2 regions of the Bradyrhizobium sp. 1(2017) genome follow, and region 1 is predicted to be linked to the other one. Evidence: predicted binding sites of a transcription regulator. Region 1 holds the regulator's gene; the other holds the start of a gene.
The links. The regulator PhoB, encoded in region 1, activates phosphate uptake and scavenging genes when phosphate is short. The targets are predictions, from matches to a motif close to TGTCATNNANCTGTCAT.

Region 2: a site for PhoB is predicted at 5,882-5,898, ahead of HAP40_RS26165 (UDP-2,3-diacylglucosamine diphosphatase). Genes of this name have one in related genera too.

What each region holds. Positions count from the first base shown of each region.
Region 1 is NZ_CP050022.2:7,509,992-7,517,896, reverse strand. It holds gene pstC (phosphate ABC transporter permease subunit PstC) at 1-792, shown strand, start outside; gene pstA (phosphate ABC transporter permease PstA) at 797-1,642, shown strand; gene pstB (phosphate ABC transporter ATP-binding protein PstB) at 1,639-2,460, shown strand; gene phoU (phosphate signaling complex protein PhoU) at 2,472-3,188, shown strand; gene phoB (phosphate regulon transcriptional regulator PhoB) at 3,211-3,918, shown strand; gene HAP40_RS35625 (GcrA family cell cycle regulator) at 4,163-4,675, opposite strand; gene HAP40_RS35620 (aspartate aminotransferase family protein) at 5,146-6,354, shown strand; gene argF (ornithine carbamoyltransferase) at 6,354-7,277, shown strand; gene HAP40_RS35610 (Hsp33 family molecular chaperone) at 7,536-7,905, shown strand, end outside.
Region 2 is NZ_CP050022.2:5,489,985-5,497,889, reverse strand. It holds gene HAP40_RS26190 (alpha/beta hydrolase) at 1-702, opposite strand, end outside; gene ypfJ (KPN_02809 family neutral zinc metallopeptidase) at 856-1,725, opposite strand; gene HAP40_RS26180 (Lrp/AsnC ligand binding domain-containing protein) at 2,314-2,559, opposite strand; gene HAP40_RS26175 (PAS domain S-box protein) at 2,664-4,643, opposite strand; gene thiD (bifunctional hydroxymethylpyrimidine kinase/phosphomethylpyrimidine kinase) at 4,935-5,735, shown strand; gene HAP40_RS26165 (UDP-2,3-diacylglucosamine diphosphatase) at 5,922-6,734, shown strand; gene HAP40_RS26160 (glycosyltransferase family 4 protein) at 6,748-7,791, shown strand; gene HAP40_RS26155 (threonine/serine dehydratase) at 7,856-7,905, shown strand, end outside.

The DNA of each region.
Region 1 (7,905 bases):
TTTCTGTGGACGCAGCGCTGGGCCCCATCGGCCGATCCGCCCGTGCTCGGCGCGCTCGGGCCGATATACGGCACGCTCGTCACCTCCTTCATTGCGATGCTGATCGCCATTCCGGTCGGTCTCGGCATTGCGATCTTCCTCACCGAGCTCTGCCCGCAATGGCTGCGCCGCCCGATCGGCATGGCGGTCGAGCTGCTCGCCGGCATTCCCTCGATCATCTACGGCATGTGGGGCTTCTTCGTGCTCGGCCCGTTCCTGGCCAACACCTTCCAGCCGTTCATGATCAAGATCTTCGACGGCGTCCCCGTGCTGGGCGCGATCTTCGCAGGGCCCCCATCCTATCTCAGCCTGTTCAACGCCGCGCTGATCCTCGCCATCATGGTGCTGCCCTTCATTACGTCGATCTCGGTCGACGTCTTCAAGACGGTGCCGCCGGTGCTGAAGGAAGCCGCCTACGGCGTCGGCTGCACCACCTGGGAGGTCGTCCGCAGCGTGGTGATCCCCTACACCCGCGTCGGCATCATCGGCGGCGTCATGCTGGCGCTGGGCCGCGCGCTGGGTGAGACCATGGCGGTGACCTTCATCATCGGCAATTCGTTCCGCATCTCCTCGTCGATCTTCGCGCCGGGCACGACGATTTCGGCGGCGATCGCCTCCGAATTCGCCGAGAGCGACGGCCTGCACCAGTCCGGACTGATCCTGCTCGGCCTCCTGCTGTTCGTGCTGACGTTCTTCGTGCTCGCGGCCGCGCGGTTGATGCTGCTGCGCCTGGAAACCAAGGCCGGGAAGTGAAGCCATGAACCCGATCTATTCACGCCGCCGCCGCTGGGACATCGTCATTCGCGGGCTCTGCATTGCAGCCGCCGCCTTCGGCGTCACCTGGCTCGCACTGATCCTGGCCACGCTGCTCTACAACGGCCTGGCCGGGCTCAACCTCCAGGTCTTTACCGAAAACACGCCGCCGCCCGGATCGAACGAGGGCGGCCTGCTCAACGCCATCGTCGGCTCGCTGATCATGACCGTGATCGGCGTCGGCATCGGCGCGCCGCTCGGCCTGTTCGCCGGCACCTATCTTGCCGAGTACGGCCGCAACGACAAGCTGACCTCGGTCATCCGCTTCATCAACGACATCCTCCTGTCGGCGCCCTCGATCATCATCGGCCTGTTCATCTATGGCGCCGTGGTGGTGCCGATGCGCGGCTTCTCGGCCATCGCCGGCGCGCTGGCGCTCGCCGTGATCGTGATCCCGGTCGTGGTGCGCACCACCGAAGACATGCTGCTGCTGGTGCCGAACCCGCTGCGCGAGGCGGCCTCCGCGCTCGGCCTGCCGCGCTCGCTGGTGATCAAGCGCATCGCCTATCGTGCCGCGCGTTCAGGCCTCATCACCGGCGTGCTGCTGGCGACGGCCCGCGTCGCGGGCGAGACCGCGCCGCTGTTGTTCACGGCGCTGTCGAACCAGTTCTTCAGTCTCGGCCTGAACAAGACGATGGCGAACCTGCCGGTCACCATCAATAACTTCGTGCAGAGCCCCTACGAATATTGGAAGCAACTCGCCTGGAGCGGCGCGCTGCTCATTACCCTGACCGTGCTTGCCTTGAACATTGGCGCGCGCATCCTTGGCGCCGAGAGGACCGCAAAATGAGTGAAATGTCTGTTTCCGTAAGTGCGCCGACCGTTCATCCCGGCTCGCAGCCGCTGCCCGAGGCCCCTGCCAAGGTCACCGTGCGCAATCTCAATTTCTATTACGGCGAGCATCACGCGCTGAAGAACATCAATCTGACGCTCGGCACCAACCGCGTCACGGCCTTCATCGGCCCATCGGGCTGCGGCAAGTCGACCCTGCTGCGCATCTTCAACCGGATGTACGATCTCTATCCGGGCCAGCGCGCCGCCGGCCAGCTTTTGCTCGACCAGACCAACATCCTCGATCCCAAGCTGGACCTCAATCTGCTGCGCGCCCGTGTCGGCATGGTGTTCCAGAAGCCGACGCCGTTCCCGATGACGATCTACGAGAACATCGCCTTCGGCATCCGCCTCTACGAGAAGATCTCGAAGTCGGAGATGGACGACCGCGTCGAGAAGGCGCTGCGCGGCGGCGCGTTGTGGAACGAGGTCAAGGACAAGCTCAACGCCTCCGGCCTGTCGCTCTCCGGCGGCCAGCAACAGCGCCTCTGCATTGCCCGCACGGTCGCGGTGCGGCCCGAGGTGATCCTGTTCGACGAGCCCTGCTCGGCGCTCGATCCGATCTCGACTGCCAAGGTCGAGGAGCTGATCCAGGAATTGTCCGAGAATTACACGATCGCGATCGTCACCCACAACATGCAGCAGGCGGCACGCGTCTCCGACAAGACCGCCTTCATGTATCTGGGCGAGCTGATCGAGTTCGACGACACCAGCAAGATCTTCACGTCGCCGACCGATCGGCGCACGCAGGATTACATCACCGGCCGGTTCGGCTGAGGAGACGGGACATGGGTTCTGAACATACCGCAAAGGCCTTCGACACCGACCTCCAGGAGCTCACCCGCCTGGTCGCAGAGATGGGCGGCATCGCCGAGCGCATGATCGTCGATTCCGTCGACGCGCTGATCCGCCGCGATGTCGCGCTCGGCCAGCGCGTCGTCACCATCGACGCCGAGCTCGATGCGCTGCAGAAGCGCATCGAGGAGCGCGCCGTGCTCACCATCGCCCGGCGCCAGCCGATGGCGGTGGATTTGCGCGAGATCGTCGGCGCCATGCGCGTCGCGACCGATCTCGAGCGCATCGGCGACCTCGCCAAGAACATGGGCAAGCGCGTCGCGGCGCTGGAGACGGACTTCCATCCGCTGAAACTGTTCCGCGGCCTCGAGCACATGACCGATCTCGTGCAGCAGCAGGTCAAGTCGGTGCTGGACGCCTATGCCGCGCACGACCTGCCGGCGGCGATGGCGGTGTGGAAGGGCGACGAGGAAGTCGATGCCATCTGCACCTCGCTGTTCCGCGAGCTCCTCACCTACATGATGGAGGATCCGCGCAACATTTCGTTCTGCATCCATCTGATGTTCTGCGCCAAGAATATCGAGCGGATCGGCGATCACGCCACCAACATCGCCGAGACCGTGTTCTACATGATCGAGGGGCAGGCGATCACCGACAAGCGGCCGAAGGGCGACATGACGACCTTCGCCACGACGGTCCCGAATACCTGATTGCTTAAGGAGCGACGACCACATGGGCGCACGCATTATGGTGGTTGAAGACGAGGAAGCTCTCACCGAGCTTCTGCGTTACAACCTCGAAGGCGACGGCTATGACGTGGAGACGGTGATGCGCGGCGACGACGCCGACACCCGCCTCAAGGAACACATCCCCGATCTGATCGTGCTCGACTGGATGCTGCCGGGGCTATCGGGCATCGAGCTGTGCCGGCGGTTGCGCACCCGTCCCGAGACCAAGCAGCTTCCTATCATCATGCTCACCGCGCGTGGCGAGGAGAGCGAGCGGGTGCGGGGGCTCGCGACCGGCGCCGACGACTACATCGTCAAGCCGTTCTCGGTGCCGGAGCTGCTGGCGCGCGTGAAGGGCCTTCTGCGGCGGGCAAGCCCGGAGCGGCTGGCCACCGTGCTCGCCTATGGCGACATCGAGCTCGACCGCGACAAGCGCCGCGTGGCGCGCTCGGGCCGGCCGATCGATCTCGGCCCGACCGAATATCGCCTGCTTGAGTTCTTCCTGGAGCATCCCGGCCGCGTGTTCTCGCGCGAGCAGCTGCTCGACAGCGTCTGGGGCCGCGACATCTACATCGACGAACGCACCGTCGACGTCCACATCGGCCGCCTGCGCAAGCTGCTCAATCTCGGCCGCGAGCAGGACCCGATCCGCACCGTTCGCGGCGCAGGCTATGCGCTCGATGATCGGTTCGCGAAGGCCGAGCAGACGTAAGGTTTACGAGCTTTTGGTTGGCAGCTGTGTCCACAATCTCAGCTGTCGTCCCGGGGCGCGCGCTGCGCGAGCCCGGGACCCACAACCACAGGACGTGGCTTGACGAAGACTCGGAGTGACCATCTCGCGCAACAATTGCGCGCCTTGTGGTTATGGATCCCCGCGTTCGCGGGGATGGCACCGAGGAGTTGGAGCCGTCATCGTGTGACGGCTGCAGTCTTGTCGATCAGAGAATTGCTCTAACTCACCGCGTGCTCGGCTTGGCCGGTGCACGCCGGCGATCGGCGGCCGGCTGATAGGCGACGCGCGAGTGCTGGGCGCAGTAGGGCAGGCCGGACAACGCCTTGCCGCCGCAGAAGAAGAAGTCCGGGCTCGAGGGATCGCCGACCGGCCAGTGGCAGGTCGCCTCGTTCAATTCCAGCAGCGACAGCCGCTGGCTCATCGGCACCACGTTGTCGTAGGTGACGGGCTCGGCCTCAACCTCGACCTCGAAGGCTTGGGCCAGCGCGGTGTTGCCGCGCGAGATCGGACGGGTCACTCGCATCATATGCTGCGCCGGGCGCGCCTTGCGCGGCCGGGGCGCGGCAGACGACGGACTCTTGGCGCGGCCGGACAGGCCGAGCCTGTGGACTTTGCCGATCACGGCATTGCGGGTCACATTGCCGAGCTCGGCCGCGATCTGGCTGGCCGAAAGTCCGGCCTCCCAGAGCTTTTTCAGCTGCTCGACGCGATCGTCGGACCAGGTCAAAACCGTCATTGCACCCTTTCCCTCGCTGCCAGGCCAGCCATCCTGGGGCCTCACAGCGAATGCCTAAGCCTTGAAAAACCCGTGCCGCCAGAATCCCTTAAGGCTCGCCGGGCGCGTGACTAACGCCCGAACGTTTACGCCGGTACATGAGGACTCTTGGGATCAGAACCGCTGCACGAGATGTCGTATCTGACAGGCCAAACGCTACAATATGGCGTGACTCCCGCGCAAGAGTCCGCCGACTCGCTTCCACATGTTCCGTGGTGAAAACCCCGCAAAATCGGCACCGCAAGACTACGGATTCAGCGTTTCGCCAGGCTTTCCGGGCGGCATTGACACCCGTCTTGCCAGGCATAAGATAGTGACGCGTGCCGCCCTTAAAAGGCGGCACGTTTCGTTTTCCGGACCGGTCGATGGTGCGCTGCGCAAGGCATGCCAGGCAGGTCTCAACGTCCAAATTCAACATCCAAGTGATGATCATGACCAACAGCGCCGCGCCGCATCTGCTTCCCGTTTTTGCCAGGGCCGACCTTGGTTTCGAGCGCGGCGAGGGCTGCTGGCTGATTGCGACCAATGGCGATCGCTATCTCGATTTCACGTCGGGTGTTGCGGTGAACGCGCTCGGCCATTGTCATCCGGCGCTGGTCAAGGCCTTGCAGGAGCAGGCGACGAAGCTCTGGCACATGTCGAACCTGTTCCAGAGCCCGGACGGCGAGAAGCTCGCTGCGCGTCTGTGCCATGAGAGCTTTGCCGACTTCGTTTTCTTCTGCAATTCCGGTGCGGAGGCGCTGGAAGGTGTGGTCAAGCTGGTCCGCCATCATCACTTCTCCAAGGGCCATCCGGAACGTTATCGCATCATCACCTTCGAAGGCGCCTTCCACGGCCGCACGCTGGCAACGCTGGCCGCGACGGGATCCGCAAAATATCTCGAAGGTTTCGGCCCGCCGATGGACGGCTTCGACCAGGTCGCGCACGGCGATATCGAGGCCGTGAAGAAAGCGATCGGTCCGCAGACAGCCGGCATCCTGATCGAGCCGATCCAGGGCGAGGGCGGCGTGCGTTCGTCAACGCCGGCCTTCCTCAAAGCGCTGCGCCAGCTTTGCGACGAGAAGGGCTTGCTGCTCGCCTTCGACGAGGTCCAGACCGGCATGGGCCGCACCGGCGATCTCTTTGCCTATAGGCGCACAGGCGTCACGCCTGACGTGATGTCGCTGGCCAAAGCGCTTGGCGGCGGCTTCCCGATCGGCGCGGTGCTGGCGACCGCTGAGGCGGCTTCCGGCATGGGTCCCGGCTCGCACGGTTCGACCTTCGGCGGCAATCCGCTCGCGATATCGGCTGCGAACGCCGTGCTCGACGTCATGCTCAAGCCCGGCTTCTTCGATCACGTGCAGAAGATGTCGCTGTTGCTGAAGCAGAAGCTCGCCTCCGTGATCGATCGTCATCCCGATGTCGTCAGCGAAGTCCGCGGCGAGGGTCTCCTGATCGGTATCAAGGCGGTGGTGCCGTCGGGCGATCTCGTCGCCGCCTTGCGCAACGAAAAGCTGCTCACCGTCGGCGCCGGCGACAATGTCGTGCGCTTCCTGCCGCCTCTGATCGTCACCGAGGCCGAGATCGAGGACAGCGTCGGGCGGCTCGAGCGTGCCTGCGCAGCGATCTCGTCCAGTCAGACCAAGCGGGCGGCAAGCTGATGAGCAACTCGCCGAAACACTTCCTCGACATCAACGAGCTCCCGTTGTCGGAGCTCAAGCGCATGCTCGCCGCATCCTCCGCCATGAAGGCGAAGCAGAAGGCGCACCAGCCGGTCCGGCCGCTCGAAGGCAAGACGCTGGCGATGATCTTCGAGCGCCCCTCGACGCGGACGCGGGTGTCGTTCGATGTGGCCATGCGCCAGCTCGGCGGCGAGCCGATCATGCTCACCGGCGCCGAGATGCAGCTCGGTCGCGGCGAGACCATCGCCGACACCGCGCGTGTGCTGTCGCGCTATGTCGACGCCATCATGATCCGCATCCTTAATCACGAGGCGCTGCTGGAGCTTGCTGCCCATGCGACCGTGCCCGTCATCAACGGCCTGACGCGGCGCTCGCATCCCTGCCAGGTGATGGCCGACCTCATGACCTACGAGGAGCATCGCGGCCCCATCGAGGGCAAGACGGTGGCCTGGACCGGCGACGACAACAACGTGCTGGCATCCTGGGCTCACGCCGCCGAGCGCTTCAAGTTCCAGCTTAATGTCGCGACGCCGCCGGAGCTCGCCCCCAAGAAGGTGATGCGCGACTGGATCAAGGCGACCAACGCGCCGATCGTGCTCGGCTCCGATCCCGAGGCCGCCGTGAAGGGCGCCGATTGCGTCGTCACCGATACCTGGGTGTCGATGGGCGACAAGGAAGGCGAGCATCGTCACAACGTGCTCAAGCCCTATCAGGTCAATTCCAAGCTGATGTCGCTGGCCAAGCCCGACGCGCTGTTCATGCACTGCCTGCCCGCTCATCGCGGCGAGGAGGTCACGGACGAAGTGATCGACGGCCCGCAATCGGTCGTGTTCGACGAGGCAGAAAACCGTCTGCACGCGCAGAAGGGCATTCTGGCCTGGTGCTTTGACGCGGTGAAGTGATCTCGGTGGTGGGGCTGCGTCGCCGGCCCCATTATCCGCTGTCGTCCCGGACAAGCGCCGCACAGCGGCGCGCCGATCCGGGACCCATAGCCACAGGCAGTCGTGTGGCGAAGACTCGGAGTTGTCATCGCCAGCGATAACATGGTCCTGTGGCTATGGGTCCCGGGCTCGCGCGTTGCGCGCCCCGGGACGACACTGAGTTTGAGGCCGCGCCACGCCCCCTTCCAATCCCCCACCTCCGACCCCAGATAGAGCGCCATGGTTTCCCAATCTCCTGACATGAAAACCGGGCTGGAAGGCCCGGTTCGCGCACCATCAGCGGTTCCGATCGATGACGCCGTGCTGCCCTACGAGGTCGATGCGCTCGACGTGCGCGGTCGCCTGGTGCGGCTTGGCCCTGCGCTCGACGAGATCCTGACCAAGCACGATTATCCCGCGCCCGTCGGCAAGCTGCTCGGTGAGGCCATCGTGCTGACGACGCTGCTCGGCTCGGCGCTGAAATTCGAGGGGCGCTTCATTCTTCAAGCCCAGACCGACGGTCCGGTGTCGTTCCTGGTCGTCGATTACACGGCGCCGGATCGCTTGCGTGCCTACGCGCGCTACGATGCCGCGCGGCTTGGAGACGTCA
Region 2 (7,905 bases), 2.0 Mb from region 1:
GCCGACAGCAGTCCAACCGTTTAAGCTGTAGACAGGAGGTCCATCGCTTGTGAGTGCGGGCTGGGGATTGCCTTCGACATCGGGGGGAGTATCCGACTCTTTGCGGTTCGTTGCATAGAAAAACTCGACTATGCGTGTGTCGGTTCTGGAGTCTTGCGCTGGGTTCTCCGAGGATTTGTCCGTATCTTTAGCCTCATTCGCTGTTTTTTGATCCCCTTTCTGAATCGCGCCGCCTCGGATGTCCGGGTCGACTTTGATGCCGCCGGTTTTAATCGTCGGCCTGATCGGGGCTAACGCCGCAGAAAAAGGCGCGCGCCATGGCTCATCATCCGCCAGCGTGACGGGCCTGAACCTCTCGATGGAAATCCGTTGAACCGAGTTGGAGTCAGTGAAGAACCTCCAGTAACTCTCGTACTGAGTGTTCTGAATCAAGAAAGTCACGCTATTTGGTTCGCGCTCGCGCTCCGATGCCGATAGGCAGCCTCGTAGCCGGTCCGAAAAGCGCGCGTATCTTCCAACGAAATTCCTGGCAGCGTCCGGCCGGACAATTGTCGGCATTTGCTCCGGGGCTTTCCTCGAGAACGCCTCGCAAATCTGAAGGACGTCTCGCTCGGCGATGATCGGTTGCGCGTGGCTGCTCCCGAAGCTCGCTGCGAAAGCAATTGACCAAACAGCCAGGTATTTCGACCAATGCTGAGGCACGGCACTCCCCTCAAACTGAATATGCAAGAGATCGGGCAGGCGTTCGTCGCAGAGTTTCTCCTGGTCCAGCGGCGGCTTCCGTAGCGCCAGCGGTCCAGCTCGGTAGCATGCAGTCGTCGGACATCGACTGTTGAGGGTTGGGAAGCCCGGGCCTCATTGCCGTGCTCCAGCAAAGGTGTTGCAGCTCTTCACCAATCCAGTTGTGTAACCGACATCGAACCAATGACGGCGCTGCGCAGCGCTGCCATGAGTGAACGAGTCAGGCATGACGTACCCCAAGGCACGTTTTTGCAACGTATCATTGCCTAGGGCTTCTGTCGTTCGAATCGCCGCTGCTATGTCGCTCGCGGTGATCTTCGCTTTCTCTTTAATTTTGCGCGCCCAGATGCCGGCGAGACAATCGGCCTGCAGCTCGAGAAGTACTTGCAGGCGGTTTCTCTCCGCCTCCGTTTCCATGCTCGCTTGAAGCTCGCGCACCCTTGGAAGAATTCCCAGCAAGTTCTGAACGTGGTGTCCGATTTCGTGGGCTATCACATAGGCCTGAGGAAGTTGACAGTCGGCGCCGCTCGAATCGCAGGCGCGAAGTTCAGTCTGCATCTCCTGGAAGAACGAAAGGTCGAGGTAGACTTTCTGATCATCAGGACAATAGAATGGTCCCATGATTTTCTCGGCCAAGCCGCAGGCTGCGTTGGTGGCGCTTGTGTACAGGACGAGACGGGGTGGCCGATAAGTTAGGCGATCGGACGCGAAGATTGCCTCCCACACATCCTCCGTGCTGCCCAGAACTCGCGAAACGAAGAGATACATTTTGTCGCGCGGTGCACCGGTCTGCTCGCCCGACTTCGCTGGAAGCTCGGCATAAAGCCGCTCGGCTTGCCGGTCATCGCGACCCGATGTTGCCGTGAATCCTTCGCCGAATGGGCGAGCCCGCATGAAGCTGCCAGCCTCGATCTGTTCAGTTTGAGCCACGCCACGACGTTGGAGTGGCGGGACGGCTAATGGCTCGCGATAGCCGACCCTCATTTCCGAAGGATCTAGGCCAACTGAACCCGGACCAATCTTGTCGACCTGGGTACGGAGGATGGCTGCGGGGTCTATCGGTGCTGGGCGAACCGCCCATGCTAGGCCGCCTGTGCAAAGCACCCAGACAGCAACTGCTATCGAAACAAGCGGTCCTTTGGGCATTGCCCGCCCCCCGCGCTCACGATCTATGCGAAAAGAGCATTCCAGGGTGGTCGGTTCAATGAACTATTTCACATTTTGAGCGCGGCATAAGTGCACGCGATCGGGCCGCCGAATTGTTCCTCCGCGGAGCGCCCGGGCTACCATGCAATGGTCCCAACCACTTGGAGACCATTCGTTTTTTGACTGAACTTGGCTGAGATGGGCAAGCGGGTTGATGCCGCGGATTGATCGCTCGACCGCATTTGTCGTGGAGTTCGACGCGACCGTCATCCATGCAGCGCGTTGAGCCTTGCCAGCGGGAGAGGGCGTCACCTGCTGGATGATGTCTGCGATTGTAAGAATCCGAAGAGCTCGCTTTGAGTGCAATTGGTCCGCTGTGCTGTCTCGGAAGCGGACTTCCCATTCGGCTCTCTGTGATTGCACACCTTAGCCGGTGCCGAACGCCTTGAAGGTGATGATTGTGAGGGTATCCTGGATGCCCGGCAGCACCTGCACCTTCTCGTTGACGAAGTGACCGATGTCGGTGTCCTTGTCGACGTAGAACTTCACCAGGAGGTCGTATTGGCCGGCCGTGGAGTAGATCTCGGAGGCGATCTCGGCTTCGGCGAGCGCGTTGGCGACGACATAGGACTGGCCGAGCTTGCATTTGATCTGGACGAAAAAGGGAACCATCGCGGTCACTCCGAAAGCATATCTGGCCGGCTAATAGGCCAAACCCGCCCGGATTTAGCAAGCGGGCGGCCGCCTGCACAAGCCGCCAGGCGCAGGTCCAGCGCTCAGGAGGCGAGGGCCGCCGCGGCGAATGCGTCCCGAAGCCGCTGCGCGAGCTCGGCCTTGCGGTAGGGCTTGGTCAGCACGATCGCTTGCGCATGCGCGCGGCCCTGCTCGACCAGGGTCTCCAGCGCATAGCCGGAGGTGAACAGGACGGGCAGGCCCGGGCGAATCCGCCGCGCCTGATCGGCAAGCTCCCAGCCGCTCATGCCCCCGGGCATCACGATGTCGGTGAACAGCATGTCGATGCCGGGGTCGGTGCGCAGCTGCTGTAACGCCTCCTTGCCGTTGACTGCCGCAACGACGCGATATCCGAGCGCTTCCACCCTGCGAATGACGGAGGAGCGAACGAAGGGATCGTCCTCGGCGATCAGGATCGTCTCGTATCCGCGCGGCGCTGTGTCCTCGCCTTCCGCAAGGTCGGCCTGCGATTCCCCCGCGGCGGCGTGCGGCAGGTAGATCCGGACCGTCGTGCCGAGGCCCGGCTCACTGTAGATCGAGACATGGCCGCCTGACTGCTTGGCAAAGCCATAGACCATGCTAAGGCCGAGGCCCGAGCCCTTGCCGACCTCCTTGGTGGTGAAGAACGGCTCGAAGGCGCGTGCGATGACGTCGACCGTCATGCCTTCGCCGTCGTCGGTGACCGAGATCAATGCGTAGGCGCCGGATGCAACCTCGGGGTGCAGGGCGCGATAGTCGTCGTCGATCGCGGTCAGCTCCGTGCTCAGCGTCAAATGCCCTCCTGCGGGCATGGCGTCCTGCGCGTTGAGCGCGAGATTGAGCACGGCGGATTCGAGCTGGGCGCGATCGGCAAATGCCATGATCGTGCCGGGACCGGAGCTCGTCCTGATCTCGATGTCTTCGCGCAAGGTGCGCTTGAGCAGCTTGAACATGGAATCGAGCAGGCCGCGGCAATCGATCATCTGCGGCTGGAGCAATTGGCGGCGGCTGAAGGCGAGCAGTCGCTGCGTCAGCTCGGCGCCCCGTTCGCCCGACTGGCAGATGTCGTCGGCAAACCGCTTGAGGTCGGGCCTGACCTTGAGCTGCTCGCTGAGATGCTCGGCGTTGCCGATGATGACGGTCAACAGATTGTTGAAATCGTGGGCGATGCCGCCGGAGAGCTGGCCGACCGTTTCCATCTTCTGCGCCTGCTGCAGCTGCTGCTCGGTCAGCTTGCGTGCGGTCAGGTCGTGGATGATGCCGACGAAGATCAGCTCGCCGTCCTGCCGCGCCTTGCCCACCGACAGGTCCATCGGAAAGGTCGATCCATCCCTGTGCTGGCCGACTGCCTCGCCGCCGGTCGCAAAATGCCGCGCGGGATTGTCGGACCCGGCGGCCGGCTCGGGCATCAGCATGCCGACGTTCCGGCCCATGACCTCGTTTGCCCGATAGCCGAACAGGCGCTCGCAGGCGGGATTGAACAGCAGGATGCGGTCCTGCGCGTCGAACAGGATGACGCCGTCCACTGCGGTCTCGACGATCGCGGTGAGACGCGCCACGCTGTCGCGCATCGCGCGCTGGGCCTCGCCGACCTGCTGCAGCAGCAGCGTCGCGTCGCGGCTCTTGATCTCCTCTTCCTCGAGCGCGGCCTGGACCTGCCGAAGCTCGAACGGAGAAGGGATCGTCAGAATCTTCGGCAGCAGCGGCCAGAGCGCAGCGGCGGTGAAGACGGACGCGACCGCCGTGGCCGCCTTGACGATGCCCTCGATGCCGTAGATCGGGACCCATAGCGTGTAGATCGACAGCACGTGGGTCAGGCCGCACGCCATGATGAAGATCGCGAACGCCCAATACACCCAGCCGAATTTGAGGTCACGCCGCTTGGTAACGAGGATCGCGAGGGCAAACGGGATCGAAAAATAGGCGGCCGCGATGCAGGTGTCGGCAACGACATGGAGCCAGATCAGCTCGGGTTCCCACAACAGGCAGATGCCGTGCGGCGACAGCATCGAGGAGTCGAGGAGACGTTCAAGAAAGGCCCACATAATTCCACCCGGGAAAACGTGCGAGCCGGGGGGCGGCTCGCGCAATTGGCGTCGCTGGACGATTTCACCACCTAACGTCTCACTCATCGCTGTGGAGGCCAAGGGCAGGCTGGCAAGGCTATGGCGAGGCTCGATTTTTCAAGGCCGTACGATTGCGCGGGCCATGCCGCGCGGGTCGCAGACGCAGCTGCTGCCGCGAATCATCGTTGCTGCGCCCCCTCACGCTTGCTGGGGTTCCACGGTCGCGCTAGGACAGGTCATGACCTTGTCCTCAAGCAAATGCGTTCCGCGATGACGACCCCGGTCGCACTCACCATCGCCGGCTCCGATTCCAGCGGCGGCGCCGGCATCCAGGCGGACCTGAAGACGTTTGCCGCGCTCGGCGTCTATGGCGCCTCCGCGATCACGGCGCTGACGGCGCAGAACACGCGCGGCGTCACGGGCATTCACGCGGTGCCGGCGGAGTTCGTCACCGCGCAGATCGACGCGGTGTTTTCCGATCTCGATGTCGGCGCCGTGAAGATCGGCATGGTGGCGCAGGTCGCGAGCATCGAAGCCATCGCGGCCGCGCTGTCGCGCTGGGCGCCCCGTCACGTGGTGCTCGATCCCGTGATGGTGGCGACATCAGGCGACCGGCTGCTGGCCGCCGAGGCCGTCGAGGCCCTCCGCACGAGGCTGATCCCGCTGGCGTCGGTGATCACGCCGAACCTGCCCGAGGCCGCCGCGCTGCTCGACGAGCCGGTCGCGGCCAGCGAGGCCGCGATCGAAAGCCAGGGACGCCGCCTGCTGGCGCTGGGCTGCCGTGCCGTCCTGGTGAAGGGCGGGCACGGGGTGGGCGCCGAGAGCGTCGACTATCTGGTCGACGCCGACAACACCATCGCGCTCGCTGCGCCCCGCATCGCCACCGCGAATACCCATGGCACCGGCTGCTCGCTGTCGTCGGCGGTCGCGGCGGGGTTGGCCAAGGGCGAGAACCTCGAGCAGGCCGTGCGCCATGCCAAGGCCTGGATCAGCGCGGCGATCGGTGCCGCTGACCGTTTCAGCGTCGGTCACGGCCACGGGCCGATCCATCATCTCCACAGATTTTATTGAGGATGGCCACCGCCCTCAAAGGGAGGTGGGGTTCTTACGGCACTCCCTGCGGCGCCATGTCGCCTGATTGTCGCATGCGACTGATATTCGCGGGCAGGGCGAGGCGAGGTTTGATTCGTATCTGAGGGTGCCTCAAGGGTTCAATCGGTCATCCCCCTGTCACGGGACATTGTTACAGGCTGGCGCATGGGAAGTTACGATGTGAGTGACGAGAGCCCGGAGCGGCGCTTTCGCACGTTGTTCATCTCCGACGTTCATCTCGGAGCCCGCGGTTCTCAAGCCGATCTTCTGCTCGACTTCCTGCGCTACCACGATGCAGACACCATCTATCTCGTCGGCGACATCGTGGACGGCTGGGCGCTGAAATCGAGCTGGCACTGGCCGCAATCGCACAACGACCTCGTCCAGAAGCTGCTGCGCAAGGCGCGCAAGGGCGCCAAGGTCATCTACATTCCCGGCAATCACGACGAGTTCCTGCGCAACTATTACGGCACTCATTTCGGCGGCATCGACGTCGTCGAGAACACCGTCCATACCGGCGTCGACGGCAAGCGCTATCTCGTCATCCACGGCGACATCTTCGACCTCGTGGTGCAGAACGCCCGCTGGCTCGCCCATCTCGGCGACAAGGCCTACGACTTCGCGATCCAGATGAATCGCTTCGTCAACTTCTTCCGCCGCCTGTTCGGCGTGCCCTATTGGTCGCTGTCGCAATGGGCCAAGCAGAAGGTCAAGAACGCCGTCAACTATATCGGTGCGTTCGAGCAGGCGCTCGCTGCCGAGGCACGACGCCACGACGCCGACGGCGTGATCTGCGGCCACATCCATTACGCCGTCATCCGCGACGAGGGCGGTATCCGCTACATGAACTGCGGCGACTGGGTCGAGAGCTGCACCGCGCTGGTCGAGCACGACGACGGCCATTTCGAGATCATCACCTGGGCGGATCAGTCGCAGAAGCCGGCACAAGTCCCTCAGGTCGCAGCCAGAGCTGCATGACAAGGGCCACTTGATGCGCATTCTGGTCGCGACCGACGCCTGGCACCCGCAAGTCAACGGTGTGGTTCGGACGCTGACCAAGCTCGCCGACGCCGGCAAGAGCCTCGGCGTCGAGTTCACGTTCCTGACGCCGCAATCGTTTCGCACCTTCGCCATGCCGAGCTACCGCGACGTGCGTCTCGCCATGCCGCGCCCGGCGCGGATCGCGAGGCTGATCGAAGAAGCGCGCCCGGACAGCATCCACATTGCGACGGAAGGGCCGATCGGCCTGATGGTCCGCCGCTACTGCCGCCAGCGCAAGCTGCCCTTCACGACCAGCTTCCATACCCGCTTTCCCGAATATGTCCGCGCCCGGGTGCCGGTGCCGGGCTCGCTGATCTGGCGGGCGCTGCGCCGTTTCCACAGCCCCAGCCGCGCCGTGATGGCGGCGACCCCCGCGCTCGCCCGCGAGCTGACCGAGCGCGGTTTCGACAATGTCGTGCTGTGGCCGCGCGGTGTCGACACCCAGCTGTTCCATCCGCGCCCCATCGATCTCTGCCTGCCGGCGCCGGTGTTCCTGTCGGTCGGCCGCGTCGCCGTGGAGAAGAACCTCGAGGCGTTCCTCGACCTCGATCTGCCCGGCACCAAGGTGATCGTCGGCGACGGACCGGCGCGTGCCGCGCTCGAAGAGGCCTATCCCGAGGCGATTTTCCTCGGCGAGAAGCACGGCGAGGCGCTGGCGGAAATCTATGCCGCGGCCGACGTCTTCGTGTTCCCGAGCAAGACAGACACGTTCGGCCTCGTGCTGCTGGAGGCGCTCGCGAGCGGCCTGCCGGTCGCCGCCTTCCCGGTGAAGGGGCCTCGCGACGTGATCGGCCAAGCACCGGTCGGCGCCCTCGATCACGATCTCCGCAACGCCTGCCTTGCCGCGCTCGACATTTCCCGTCAGGACTGCGTGGCCTTCGCCGCCAATTACACCTGGGAAGCCTCGGCCCGGGTCTTTATCGACAGCATCCAGGCGGCCGGCGCGGTGCTGCCCGGCCGACACGGCGGGGAACAGCCGCGCTTTGTGGCCTGATCGGGAAGAAACCTCTCGCGGAGGTGTCTTGCCCGGCCCTCATTGGCCGCGATAACATTGCGCCATGTCCGAACAGCTCCTCCCGGTCGGCCCTGCCGACATCGATGCCGCGGC